3 regions of the Rhizobium sp. USDA 4016 genome follow, and region 3 is predicted to be linked to each of the others. Evidence: riboswitches for the same ligand, from Rfam matches in the RefSeq annotation. Region 3 holds a riboswitch; each other region holds the start of a gene.

Region 1 (4,287 bases), 160 kb from region 3:
AGACGAGCGCGTCCTGCGCGCGGCTCAGGTTCTGCTGGAGGAAAAGACCGGCGAGCCGATTCTGATCGGCCGCCCCTCGGTCATCGAGGCTCGCCTCAAGCGGTTCGGCATCCGCATTCGCCCGAACATCGATTTCGCCGTGGTGAATCCCGAAGACGACCCGCGCTACCGCGACTATGTCGAAGACTACTTCGCCCTCGTCGGCCGCGCCGGCATCAATCCGGAAGCCGCCCGCACGATCGTGCGCACTAACAACACGGTTATCGGCGCCTTGTCGGTGAAGCGCGGCGAGGCGGATGCCCTCATCTGCGGCGTGGAAGGCCGCTTCGACCGCCACCTGAAAGACGTCGGCCAAATCATCGGCAAGCGGCCAGGTGCCTGCACCTTCGCCGGTCTCAGCCTATTGATCACCCAGAAAGGGCCGGTCTTCTTCGCCGATACCTTCGTGAACTACAATCCGACACATGAGGAAATCGCCGAGATCGCCGTTCTCGCGGCCCAGGAGGTTCGCCGCTTCGGCATTACGCCGAAGGCCGCGCTGATCTGCCATTCGAATTTCGGCTCCCGAAACTCCGAGAGTGCACGCAAGATGCGCGATGCCCTGCAGCTCGTGCGCGAACAAGCCCCCGATCTGGAGGTCGATGGTGAAATGCAAGCCGGTTCTGCACTGTCGGAAGCGCTGCGCAAGCGCGCCATGCCGGATAGTTCGCTTGCCGGCGAAGCCAACCTATTGCTTTTCCCGAACCTCGATGCCGCCAACATCTCGCTCGGCCTCGTCCGCACCATGATGGATGCGCTCCATGTCGGCCCGATTCTGCTGGGGACCGCACAGCCTGCGCATATCCTGTCGACTTCGGTCACCTCGCGCGGCGTGGTCAACATGGCCGCGCTTGCCGTCGTCGAGGCTTCTCAGCCGGCGTAAGTTGTCGCAAAATGCGAAAATGCGTTACAATTGCGTCGCCAGCTTGTTAACGGAAGCAGGTTAGAAAGCCGGGATGCGGCGAATGTCACGCCGTGCTCTGGCCTGACCTTGCTGCGGGATGATGCCGTGAAACGCCGAAACCTGACCCTTGCGATCCTGCTTGCCTTGGCCGCGCCTGCTGCCGCGCAGACGCATGCGATCTGCGACGACCTGCGCGGCCGCATCGCCGATCTGCCCCATGTCATCGGCAACGGCCCCGAAGTCCGCCAATATGCGAGCGCGATCGCCGAGCAGAATCTCGAGCTTCGTAAAGTCCGCAACGACCTTCGCGGCTACGGCTGCTCGATGGACAGCATGGTCGTGATCGGCGGCGAGAATGCGGATTATTGCAGCGAGCTGCAGCAGTCCGAGGCGCGCATGGTCGACAACATTCGATACCTGCAGGAGCGGCGCAACGAACTGCGCAATCAGGGCGGCGCCGATTATCGCGTGCGCCGCGAGCTGATGGCGGCGCTCGAAGACAACGGCTGCAACGACGAACTCGACTATGCGCCGGATCCGCAGGCCTATGCGCCGGCACCAAGTCCCGAAGAACAGGCGATGCGGAGCGATACCTTCATTCCGCTTGGAGAAGGCGAACACGGCGACATGCAATATGGCGTGCCGCGCGGCGAGCTCATGTCGCATGTCAGCACCATGTGCGTGCGCACCTGCGACGGCGGCTTCTTCCCGATCACCACGAATGCAACATCGATCGATTTCAACCGCGACGCAGCGACGTGTTCGAAAATGTGCCCCGGTATCGAGACGGAGCTTTTCTATCAAGACATCTCGAATACCGAAGCCGCAAACATGATCTCGGCCTCGACCGGTGCGCCCTACAGCGCCATGCAGAATGCCTTTGCCTACAAGAACCGCGCGCCCGGCCAAAAGTCCTCCTGTTTCTGCAATCTCTCTGCCTATTACGAGAACATGCGCAAGAATCAGGCGATCAGCGAACCGCCGAGGAAAGGCTCGATCACCAGTATCAAGACGAAGCCGCCATCGGGCGCCGCGTCCACACCTGCCCCGCAGCCGCAGGTGCCGGACCGCCCTTATGACCCGGCGAATAGCAAAGTCCGCCAGGTCGGTCCGCAGTTTCTCGCCGGCGATCAGGGCGCGATCGATCTCAAGAACCCCGCAACGCCCGGACCGCAGCCGCAGCAGAACTGACGCGTTACTGGCTTCCCCATCGGTCGGAGAAGACCAGTTCTTCCAGCGGCAGGCGCTGTCGCCAGCCTTTCACGGCCAGTTCCGGCGCGGTGTAAAGCTGATCGACATAACCGAGGCAAAGCCAGGCGACGATCTCGATCCGCTCCGGAATGCCGAGCAGTTCCCGAATATCCGCATCGTGGAAGATGCTGACCCAGCCGACCCCGATGCCTTCGGCCCGGGCCGCAAGCCACAGGTTCTGCACGGCGCAGACGGTCGAATAGACATCCGTACGCGGATTGTGGGTGCGGCCGATGACCACCGGCCCTGCCCTGTCCGGATCGCAGGTGACGCAGATGCTGAGCGGTGCCTTGCGGATGCCTTCGAGCTTCAGGCTTCTGTACATATCCCGCCGCTCCTCTTCAAACATCTCGGCCGCTTCCTTGTTGGCGCGCGAAAACGCCTGCCACGCGGCCTGGCGCACCTTCGGATCGCGGATCACGATGAAATTCCAGGGCTGCATGAAACCGACCGACGGCGCGGCATGCGCTGCCCCAAGCAGCCGCGACACCAGATCGTCGGGCAGAGGATCGGGCAGAAACTGGTCGCGCACGTCGCGGCGCGTTTCGATGGCTCTATAGACCGAGGCCCGGTCGTGTTCGGAGAACTCGCCGGCCGGCACCAGCGCGCGGGCGAAAGGATCAAGTTGCATCGTTAAATCCCCAACAATGCTTGAGCACCCGCACCGCAGCGCGGGAAGCGTCAAAAACCTCGCCGCCGTCCGCGCGGTTCGGTCTATCTTGCCAGGCCGGTCTTCTGACTTGGCGTCACCCGCTTTCTGCGGCCTTCCCGGCAGATGCCAGTGGCCATTGTTGCAGCAAGCGTCAGCCTCACAGCGTTGGGCACGTTCCGGTCCTTCACCGGATTCCCGATTCTCCTGCTGGATGCAGGCACCTGACGGCAGTCTCTATCTCCTGAGTCGGCGCCTCGTTCAAGCCTCCGGGAAGTAACGCACATAGGCAAATTCGTCACCATCCGGTGACCAGCAGGGTACATTGATCGTGCCCTGCCCACCGAAGAGCTCGAACAGCGTAGTCAGGTTGTCGCCGTCTATGTCCATCAGCCGCAGCCGCACATCAAGGTCGCGCGGATGATCGAAGACGTCCGGATCGTAAGAAAGGATCAGCACCTTGTCGTTCTTCGGTGAAGGATGCGCAAACCAGTTGCCGTAATTGTCGTGCGTCACCTGCTCCAGGCCGGTTCGATCCGGATGGATGCGCCAGATCTGCATGAGACCGGTGCGGCTGGAGTTGAAGTAGATCCATTTCCCGTCGGCCGAATAATCCGGCCCGTCGTTTCGCCCCTCGCCATGCGTCAGCCGCTTTTCGGGGCCACCATCGACGGAAATCGTATAAATGTCGAAGACGTCGTCGCGAATGCCGCAATAGGCGAGCTCCTTCCCGTTCGGCGACCAGCCGTGCCAATAAGAGGGCAGATTGTCGGTAATCAGCCGCGGCGTCCCGCCAGCCGCCGGCAGAATATAGATCGCCGACTTGCCGAATTCCGTCTTGTCCGAAATGACGATTTGTGTCCCGTCCGGCGAAATGCCGTGATCGTTATTGCACTGCGTCGCAAAATCCGTATCGACCTGCTGGAGGCCGCCGGAGCCGTCCGGCCGCAGCCGGTAAAGCAACCCGTCGCCATTCAACAGCATATAGGCGCCATCGGGCGAAAAATTCGGCGCCTCGATCAGCTTTTCCGTCTGGACGACAATCCGGCTTTCCCCGGTGCGGATATTATAGATCTCGACCGAACTGCGCATGCATCCTCCCAGATTTTGGGTTACCGGTCGCGGAACCGGTTGGTGATCGGGTAGCGGCGATCGCGCCCAAAGTTCTTTTTGGTGATCTTCACGCCCGGAGCCGACTGCCGGCGCTTGTATTCGGCGAGATAGAGCAGATGCTCGACGCGGTGGACGGTCGCCACATCATGCCCACGCGCGAGGATCTCCTCGACCGCCATCTCCTTCTCGACGAGGCATTCGAGGATGTCGTCGAGCACCGGATAAGGCGGTAGCGAATCCTGGTCCGTCTGGTCCGGGCGAAGCTCGGCGGACGGCGCCTTGTCGATGATGTTCTGCGGGATCACCTCGCCGGACGGCCCCAGCGCTTCCG
Region 2 (4,287 bases), on a different contig from region 3:
GGCCGCATAGGTATCGATGATTTTCTTCGGCCCGATCTCGTAGGCATCCTGATAATAGTCGAGATTGTCGTTGGTCATGAAGGCGGCCGGGTAATAGACGCGGCCGATCTTGCCTTCCTTGCGGATCTCGATCTTCGAGACGATCGGATGGATTGAGGAGGTCGAGTGATTGATGTAGGAGATCGAGCCCGTCGGCGGCACGGCCTGCAGGTTCTGGTTATAGAGACCTGAAGTCATCACGGACTGCTTCAACGCGAGCCAATCTTCCTGCGTCGGGATGGCAATACCGGCCTTCTCGACGATGTCGGCGATGCGCTCGGTCGCAGGCTTCCATTCCTGCCCGGTATATTTGTCAAAATACTCGCCCGAGGCATATTTCGAGTTCTCGAAGCCCTTGAAACTCTGGCCCCGCTCGATTGCCAGCCGGTTCGAGGCACGGATCGCGTGATAGGTCACCGTGTAGAAATAGATGTTGGTGAAATCGATGCCTTCCTCGGAGCCATAGAAGATGCGTTCGCGGGCAAGATAGCCGTGCAGGTTCATTTGGCCGAGGCCAATGGCATGGCTTTCGTCGTTGCCATTTTCGATCGAGGGTACGGAGGAGATATAGCTCATGTCGGAAACGGCCGTCAGCGCCCGGATCGACATCTCGATCGTCTTGCCGAAATCGGGGCTGTCCATCGCGGCGGCGATATTGAGCGAACCGAGATTGCAGGAGATATCCTTCCCCATATGTTTATAGGAGAGGTCGTCGCCGTATTCGCTCGCCTCGCTCACCTGTAGGATTTCCGAGCAGAGGTTGCTCATGGTGATGCGGCCGGCGACCGGGTTGGCGCGGTTCACCGTGTCCTCGAACATGAGGTAGGGATAACCACTCTCGAACTGGATCTCGGCGATCACCTGGAAGAAGTCCCGTGCCTTGATCTTCTTCTTGCGGATGCGGCCATCGGCGACCATCTCGCGATATTTTTCCGTGACCGAAATTTCGGTGAAGGGCACGCCATAGACCCGCTCCACGTCATAGGGCGAGAACAGATACATATCCTCGTTGTTCTTCGCGAGTTCGAAGGCGATGTCGGGGATGACGACGCCGAGCGACAGGGTCTTGATGCGGATCTTCTCGTCGGCATTTTCGCGCTTGGTATCGAGGAAGCGCATAATGTCCGGATGGTGGGCATGGAGGTAGACGGCGCCCGCCCCCTGCCGCGCGCCAAGCTGGTTGGCATAGGAGAAGCTGTCTTCGAGCAGCTTCATCACGGGGATGATGCCGGAGGACTGGTTCTCGATCTGCTTGATAGGCGCACCGGCTTCGCGGATGTTGGTCAGCGACAGCGCCACACCGCCGCCGCGCTTGGAGAGCTGCAGCGCCGAATTGATCGAGCGGCCGATAGACTCCATGTTGTCCTCGACGCGCAGCAGAAAGCAGGAGACGAGCTCGCCGCGCTGTTTCTTGCCGGCGTTGAGGAAGGTCGGCGTTGCCGGCTGGAAGCGGCCGGAGATGATTTCGTCCACCAAGTCATGGGCAAGCTGCTCATTGCCGCGCGCCAGGGCCAGCGCCACCATGCAGACACGGTCTTCATAGCGCTCCAGATAGCGCTTTCCGTCGAAGGTCTTCAGCGTATAGCTGGTATAATATTTGAAAGCGCCGAGAAACGTCGGAAACCGGAACTTCTTCGCATAGGCGTGATCGAAGAGATCACGCACGAAATTGAACGAGTACTGATCCAACACCCCCTGCTCGTAGTAACCTTCGGTCACCAGGTAATCCAGCTTCTCCCGCAGATTATGGAAGAAGACGGTGTTCTGGTTGACGTGCTGAAGGAAGTACTGCTTGGTCGCCAGCCGATCCTTGTCCAGCTGGATCTTTCCCTCCTCGTCGTAGAGATTCAGCATCGCATTGAGCGCATGATAGTCCAGCGCTGGTTCAGCCGCCTTCGTGTCCGGCGCCTTCACCGCGCGTTCGAGAATTGCCGTGTCCAAAATCGTTCCAATCCATATCTGACGTTGACGACATCTTCTTGCGTGCCGATGAGCTCGAACCTGTAGAGATACGGCACTCCGCACCTTTGCGAGATGAGGTCGCCGGCGAACCCGAAGGTCGCTCCGAAGTTGCTGTTGCCCGAGGCGATGACGCCGCGGAGATTTGAGCGGTTTGCCGCCTCGTTGAGGAAACGGATCACCTGTTTTGGCACCGCATTCTTGCCGCCCTCGCCGCTATAAGTTGGCACGACGAGAACGAACGGATTCGCCGTCTCAAGGCCGGGTTCGCCACCAATCGGAATGCGCTGCGCTCGCAAGCCCAGCTTCTGCACAAAGCGATGGGTGTTTTCCGAGCGGCTGGAAAAATAGACGAGCCCGCCCATCCCAGCAGCCATCAAGCCAGAGCGCTGATCATGTCCGGGCGGAAGCCGGCCCAATGCTGCTCGCCGGCGACGACGACGGGAACCTGGCGATAGCCGAGACCCTGTACGAGCTCGTAAGCGGCAGAGTCGGTCGAGACATCGATGATCGTATAGTCGATGCCCTGCCGATCAAGCGCGCGGGTCGTCGCCGTGCACTGGACGCAGGCAGGCTTGCTGTAGACGGTGATGCTCATGGATATCCTCGCCTGTTTGATGGACATAAAGAGTTTCTCGGACATCCGCCGAGTCTGTGCGACAGGAATTCGAAAGGAAGGCAGGCACGATCGCTTGCCGGGCAGTGCTATAGGCCCGGCATTCGCGACGGTGCGGATCAGAACGCATGGACATAGACTTCACCCGAAGTGATAAGCGGGAGTTTCGGGGAAACGATGATGAACGATGATGGCGGCCGTTATGCCGCGATGGGTCATCGTTCGCCATCCGGACACCCCGCCCGTGGACGTTTTTGATCGAGGCAGGTCTCCTGGCTTGCGGGTCGCGGCATTGTTCTCGCCTTCCCGAGGCCTCACGCTCTCGGTGGCTTTGTCGAACGAATGCTCGCCGCTTACAGTTGCGGGGGCAGCTCCGGCATTGCTCGGCCCATCATGGACGTCACGCACCGGATTCCCGTCTTAGCTTCCGATCCTTGCGAATCAAAAGAACCTCGTACACAAGATATAGTAGACGAGGTTTGAATATCGTCAATCCCTATGAGTGGTCGCCGCTGAATTTCCGGGAATGAGTGCGACAGGGCGACGATGGTCATCGACGGCGACCATGAAGAAGTGGCCGCGCGCCGCAAATGACGCTCGCTCGACAGTACGTCCTCCGACCACAGTGCGACTTCGACAGTTATCGATGAACGCCCCATCCTCACGATCTTGGCCTGCGCCTCGACAATTTCGCTGGCGGCAATCGGCCGCTTGAAGTCGATCCGCTGCGAGGATGCCAGAACCGCCAGCCTGCCCGAACGACGGGAGGCGGCCACGAAGGCGTCCTTGGTCATAAAGGCAAGCGCTTCGCCGCCGAACATCTTGCCGACGCTGTTGGACTGATGGGCAAAAACCATGTCGACCATCTGCAGATCGTCATGGTGCATCTCCACGATCCCGTGGGGAAGCGCCGGCAGGTTCCAATCGCGACGATGATCCTCTCCGGGGATGGCCACCATATGGAAACACCAGGCGTGCCCCGCCTCCCCTGACGATGGAAACTCTCGCTTCACGCCCTCACAACCCGCTTGTCGTCGCGAGCGAGGCCATGCCGCAGTACTTTGGCCGCAGCGACCATGTTCACCAGCGCCGGACGGACCTCCTCCCAGTTCCTGGTCTTCAGGCCACAATCGGGGTTGACCCAGAGCTGGTCATCGGCCAGGCGCTGACGTGCGAGAGACAGCAGGTCCGTCATTTCCTGCACGTCGGGAACGCGGGGCGAATGGATGTCGTAAACCCCGGGGCCGATCTCGTTCGGATATTTGTAGTTCCGGAACGCGTCGAGCAGTTCCATCTTTGAGCGCGAGGTCTCGATGGAGATGACGTCGGCATCCATCGCCGCAATGGCGCCGATGATGTCGTTGAATTCCGAATAGCACATATGCGTATGGATCTGGGTCCGGTTGGCCACGCCACCCGAGCAAAGGCGGAAGCATTCGACGGCGCAATCGAGATAGGCCTTCCAGTCCTTGTGCCGGAGCGGGAGACCCTCGCGCATCGCCGCCTCATCGATCTGGATCATCCTGGCGCCCACCGTCTCCAGGTCGGTGACCTCGTCACGAATCGCCAGCGCGATCTGCCGGCACGTCTCGCTGCGGGCAATGTCGTCGCGAACGAACGACCAGTTCAAGATGGTCACTGGACCGGTCAACATGAACGTCTCGCTCGCGATC
Region 3 (4,287 bases):
CGATTGGCCGAGGTCGATCGCCTCGTCGCCGTCGCTGATCGTTCCTCTCTGGGCAAGAAGCAGATGCATGGCCGAGCCTTAGACGAGTGCCTGGATGGCCTTGCGGACGGTGTTCTGATCCATCTCGTGCAATCCGATCACCACAAGCCGTGTGCCGCGCGCTTCGCCCGGCGCCCAAGCGCGGTCGAAATACTGGTCGATACGGCTGCCGACGGCCTGGACCTGCAACCGCATCTGCTTACCCGCGACATCGGCAAAGCCCTTCAAGCGCAGAACATCGTGCTCGGCAATCACGCCTTTCAGCTTCTCGGTGAAGCCTGCCGGATCGTCGATCGGGCCAAGGTCGACCACGAAGCTGTCGAACTCGTCGTGATCGTGCGGCGTGCCGTCCTCATGCTCCAGCTCGTGATGAGACTTGCGGTTGCCGATGTCCTCTTCAGTACCGATGCCGAGGCCGAGCAGCACGCTTGCCGGAACCTCGCCGTTCCTCGCCTCGATCATCGCCGGCTTGCGGGCGATGCGGGAGGCCACTTCGTGGCGCACGCGGCTGAGCCCTTCGCCGTCAAGGAGATCGGTCTTGTTGAGCACGATGAGGTCAGCGCAGGTCAGTTGGTCCTCGAAGAGTTCTTCGATCGGGCTTTCATGATCGAGCGAGGCGTCGTCTGCGCGGCGCGCATCCACCGCATCGTGATCGTCGGCAAAACGGCCGGCCGCGACGGCCGCGCTGTCGACGACGGTGATGACGCCATCGACGGTCACTTCGCTGCGGATATCCGGCCAGTTGAAGGCGGCAACGAGCGGCTGCGGCAGGGCAAGGCCGGAGGTTTCGATGACGATGTGATCCGGACGCTGGGCGCGCTCGAGAAGCTTCGTCATCGTCGGAATGAAATCGTCGGCAACGGTGCAGCAGATGCAGCCGTTGGTCAATTCGATGATATCGTCCTCAGTGCAGTTTTCCGCGCCGCAGCCCTTCAATACATCGCCATCGACGCCGAGATCGCCGAACTCGTTGATGATCAGCGCGATCTTCTTGCCGCCAGTGTTGGAAAGCAGGTTGCGGATCATAGTCGTCTTGCCGGCGCCGAGGAATCCGGTGATGACGGTTGTGGGGATCTTCTGCTGGCTCATAGGTTCAACCCTTCATTTTCAGCGGCAAACCGGCCGCGATGAAATACACTTCCGCGGCTTCCGCCGCTATCATCTGGTGCAGCCGTCCGGCATGGTCACGGAAATCCCGGGCCATGCGGTTCTCCGGCACGATGCCGAGGCCGACTTCATTGGAAACGATGACGAGCCGCGCTCTTGCCTTCGGCAACCAAGCGGCAAGTGCTGCGAATTCCGCTGCCATGTCGCGCTCCTCCATGATCAGATTGGTGACCCAGAGCGTCAGACAATCGACGAGGATCGCCCGGCCCTCGCGGTCGATAATGGAAAGACGGGGGACGAGCTCCAGCGGCTCCTCGTGCGTCGTCCAGAGTGGGCCGCGATCGGTTTTGTGGCTCTCGATCCGCTGACGCATCTCCTCGTCCCAGGCCCGGCCCGTCGCGACGTAGTGGCGCTCAAGCCCGCTATCGGCAATCAGTTGCTCAGCAAAACGGGATTTGCCGGAACGCGCGCCGCCGAGGACGAAGGCGGTGCCGCATGTGGGATGAGTCATCTGGAGGCCTGCGGCGTAAGAAACGGCGCTGCCGAGGTATGGCGCAGCCAACCCTCATTCCTGTGCTTGTCACAGGAATCCTTGGGCGCGGAAGACCCCCTCGAGATGGCTGTTTCATTCACGGCGCGGACGCGCCGTGGCGGGTTTCTTGTGACAATCCTCGGGTTAAACCCGAGGACAGGAATGCGGGAAGTCGAAAGTGCGGTGTCCCGCAAAGACGCCACAAAATGCGGCATGGAATTCCATCGTTCAGCCATGACAACCTCCGTGCTGGCAGCGGGGAACAATGCCCCAGAATGGGCTCTTCGCCCGGCACGCATGGCAGGTCTCCTGGCTCGCGGGTGTCGGCCGACCGGGGCGACCATCTAAGGTCGCCCCTGATCGCGCCAGTGGATCTTCCTCGCCTTCCCGGCTGCATTCTCGTGAAAAGGCGGACGATTCGTAGAAATAGAGGCGTCCTGCCCCGGCTGATCACAATGCATTTCCAGTGGCTTTTCCGGCGCCCCAGCCACTTCACCTGATCCGCAACATGCGAAAGGAGCCGTGAAATGGCCTGAACGCCGGACGGAAGACCCTGACCGCTCTACAGTCGCGGGGTCGGCTGTGATGGAGACGCCCGGCTTGGGTCCGTCCCTTCACATTCCCTTTTCATCCGGAACGGCATCTGCCGTCCCGGAACCATCCGTAAGTATATTCATCGTTAGGCAAGCCGCCTTCCGAAGTCAATTGCGGGCACCCAAATGAAACCGGCGGCGAACAGCTTCCAATTCGCGGTGCCTTTCGCGCCGGGCTTTCGCCACATTTCGGGAGCAAGCGCCCCTCTCGCCCTTGACGCTGTTGGCCGCCACCTAGTTCTTTGCATATGCTCACGAAATTGAATTTCCCGCGCCTCTACCGGCTCTACCGCCTGCTCGACGCCGGGCGGCTTCGTGCGCTTGCCCGCCGCAGTGAAATGGGCATGGTCTTCGCCGGGATCGCCGTCGGCGTGACGTCGGGCCTGGCTGTCACCGGCATGAGCCTCCTCTCGCGCGAGCTGCATCGCTTGATCTTCGGCATCAGCGACATCGAACGGCTGAGTTCATCGCAGACAAACGACAAATTCCTGCTTCTGATGGCGCCGGTCTGCGGCGGGATGCTGCTCGGCCTTCTGTTTTTCATTCTCGCGCGAACCCGCAAGAAGCCCATGGTCGATCCCATCGAAGCGAACGCTTTGCATGGCGGACGGCTGTCGCTGACGGATAGCATCATCGTCGCCGTGCAGAATCTGGTTTCGAACGGCTTCGGCGCCTCCGTCGGCCTCGAGGCGGGCTATGTCCAGCTCGCGGCGGGTATCGCCTCCAAGCTCGGACTGAAGCTGCAGCTCCGCCGTGCAGACCTGCGCGTCCTTGTCGGCTGCGGCGCCGCCGGTGCGATCGCCGCGGCCTTCAACGCACCACTGACAGGCGCCTTCTATGCATTCGAGCTCATCATCGGCACCTACACGATCGTGTCGCTGACGCCGGTCGTCGTTTCCGCGCTCGTCTCGACGCTCGTCGCGCGCCTGCTGGCGGGAAGCGATTTCATGATCGATGTCGGGGAGTTCGGCACGGTGGTTCCGGCTGATTATATCCCTGCCCTGTTGCTTGGCGCCTTCAGCGCCGGCGTCGGCATCCTGATCATGCAGGGCGTAGCCTTCATCGAGGAGCTGGCGCGCAAGAGTTCGGTTCCGACGCCGCTTCGCCCGGCGCTCGGCGGCATCGTCGTCGGCCTTCTGGCGATGATTACGCCGCAGGTGCTTTCGGCGGGCCATGGCGCGCTGCATCTGAACCTTGGCCGTGATGTTGCCGTCCCGGTCCTGGTCGGTCTTCTCCTGCTGAAATCCTTCGCATCGGCGATCTCCATCGGTTCCGGCTTCAGGGGCGGCCTCTTCTTCGCCTCACTCTTCATGGGCGCTCTGCTCGGCAAGCTTTTCGCCTATGCTGCCCCCTATTTCGCCCATGCGACGCTGACGCCCGTGATCTATGCCGTGGTCGGCATGAGTTCGCTCGCCGTTGCGGTCATCGGAGGGCCGCTGACGATGACGTTCCTGGCGCTCGAGATAACCGGGGACTTTCCGATCACCGCGCTGGTACTTGCGGCCGTCATCACCTCGTCGCTCGTCGTGCGCAACACGTTCGGCTACTCCTTCGCGACATGGCGTTTTCATCTTCGTGGCGAAAGCATCCGCAGCGCCCATGATGTCGGCTGGATCCGCAATCTGACGGTCGACAAGCTGATGCGCTCGGACGTGAAAACGGCGAAGGTCAGCATCACGATTGATGATTTCAAGAAGGCCTTCCCGATCGGATCGAGGCAGCGCGTCATCCTCGTCGACGACTCCGACAAATATGCCGGCATCGTGCTCGTTCCGGAAATCTACGCGAGCCCGGTTGCCACCGACGACGAGGGCAAGGATCTGAAGGATTTCATCCGCTACCGGAACGACTTCCTGCAGCCGCAGATGAACGCAAAGCAGGCGGCGGCGATCTTCGACAAGACGGAGAGCGAAGCACTCGCCGTGCTCAACAATCTGATCGAGCGCCGCGTCGTCGGCCAGCTCAGCGAAAGCTATACGCTGCGCCGCTATAGCGAAGAGCTCGACCGCAGGCGCC

The links. A riboswitch is a leader RNA that binds a small molecule or an ion and turns the genes downstream of it on or off. The one in region 3 is predicted to bind cobalamin.
Region 1: another riboswitch for cobalamin. It lies ahead of bluB (5,6-dimethylbenzimidazole synthase); the one in region 3 lies ahead of cobU (bifunctional adenosylcobinamide kinase/adenosylcobinamide-phosphate guanylyltransferase).
Region 2: another riboswitch for cobalamin. It lies ahead of nrdH (glutaredoxin-like protein NrdH); the one in region 3 lies ahead of cobU (bifunctional adenosylcobinamide kinase/adenosylcobinamide-phosphate guanylyltransferase).

Annotation. Positions count from the first base shown of each region.
Region 1 is NZ_JBWCCY010000004.1:1,734,100-1,738,386, reverse strand. It holds gene ACZ9DP_RS23775 (NADP-dependent malic enzyme) at 1-922, shown strand, start outside; gene ACZ9DP_RS23770 (DUF2865 domain-containing protein) at 1,049-2,134, shown strand; gene bluB (5,6-dimethylbenzimidazole synthase) at 2,139-2,825, opposite strand; cobalamin riboswitch at 2,903-3,086, opposite strand; gene ACZ9DP_RS23760 (TolB family protein) at 3,105-3,935, opposite strand; gene ACZ9DP_RS23755 (NAD+ synthase) at 3,956-4,287, opposite strand, start outside.
Region 2 is NZ_JBWCCY010000003.1:255,801-260,087, forward strand. It holds gene nrdE (class 1b ribonucleoside-diphosphate reductase subunit alpha) at 1-1,980, opposite strand, end outside; gene nrdI (class Ib ribonucleoside-diphosphate reductase assembly flavoprotein NrdI) at 1,950-2,363, opposite strand; gene nrdH (glutaredoxin-like protein NrdH) at 2,375-2,596, opposite strand; cobalamin riboswitch at 2,860-3,084, opposite strand; partial or broken gene ACZ9DP_RS14320 (hotdog domain-containing protein) at 3,286-3,501, opposite strand; gene ACZ9DP_RS14325 (hypothetical protein) at 3,457-3,606, shown strand; partial or broken gene ACZ9DP_RS14330 (5-methyltetrahydropteroyltriglutamate--homocysteine S-methyltransferase) at 3,624-4,268, opposite strand; gene ACZ9DP_RS14335 (hypothetical protein) at 4,267-4,287, shown strand, end outside.
Region 3 is NZ_JBWCCY010000004.1:1,575,953-1,580,239, reverse strand. It holds gene cobN (cobaltochelatase subunit CobN) at 1-69, opposite strand, end outside; gene cobW (cobalamin biosynthesis protein CobW) at 79-1,128, opposite strand; gene cobU (bifunctional adenosylcobinamide kinase/adenosylcobinamide-phosphate guanylyltransferase) at 1,133-1,657, opposite strand; cobalamin riboswitch at 1,961-2,355, opposite strand; gene ACZ9DP_RS22905 (chloride channel protein) at 2,520-4,287, shown strand, end outside.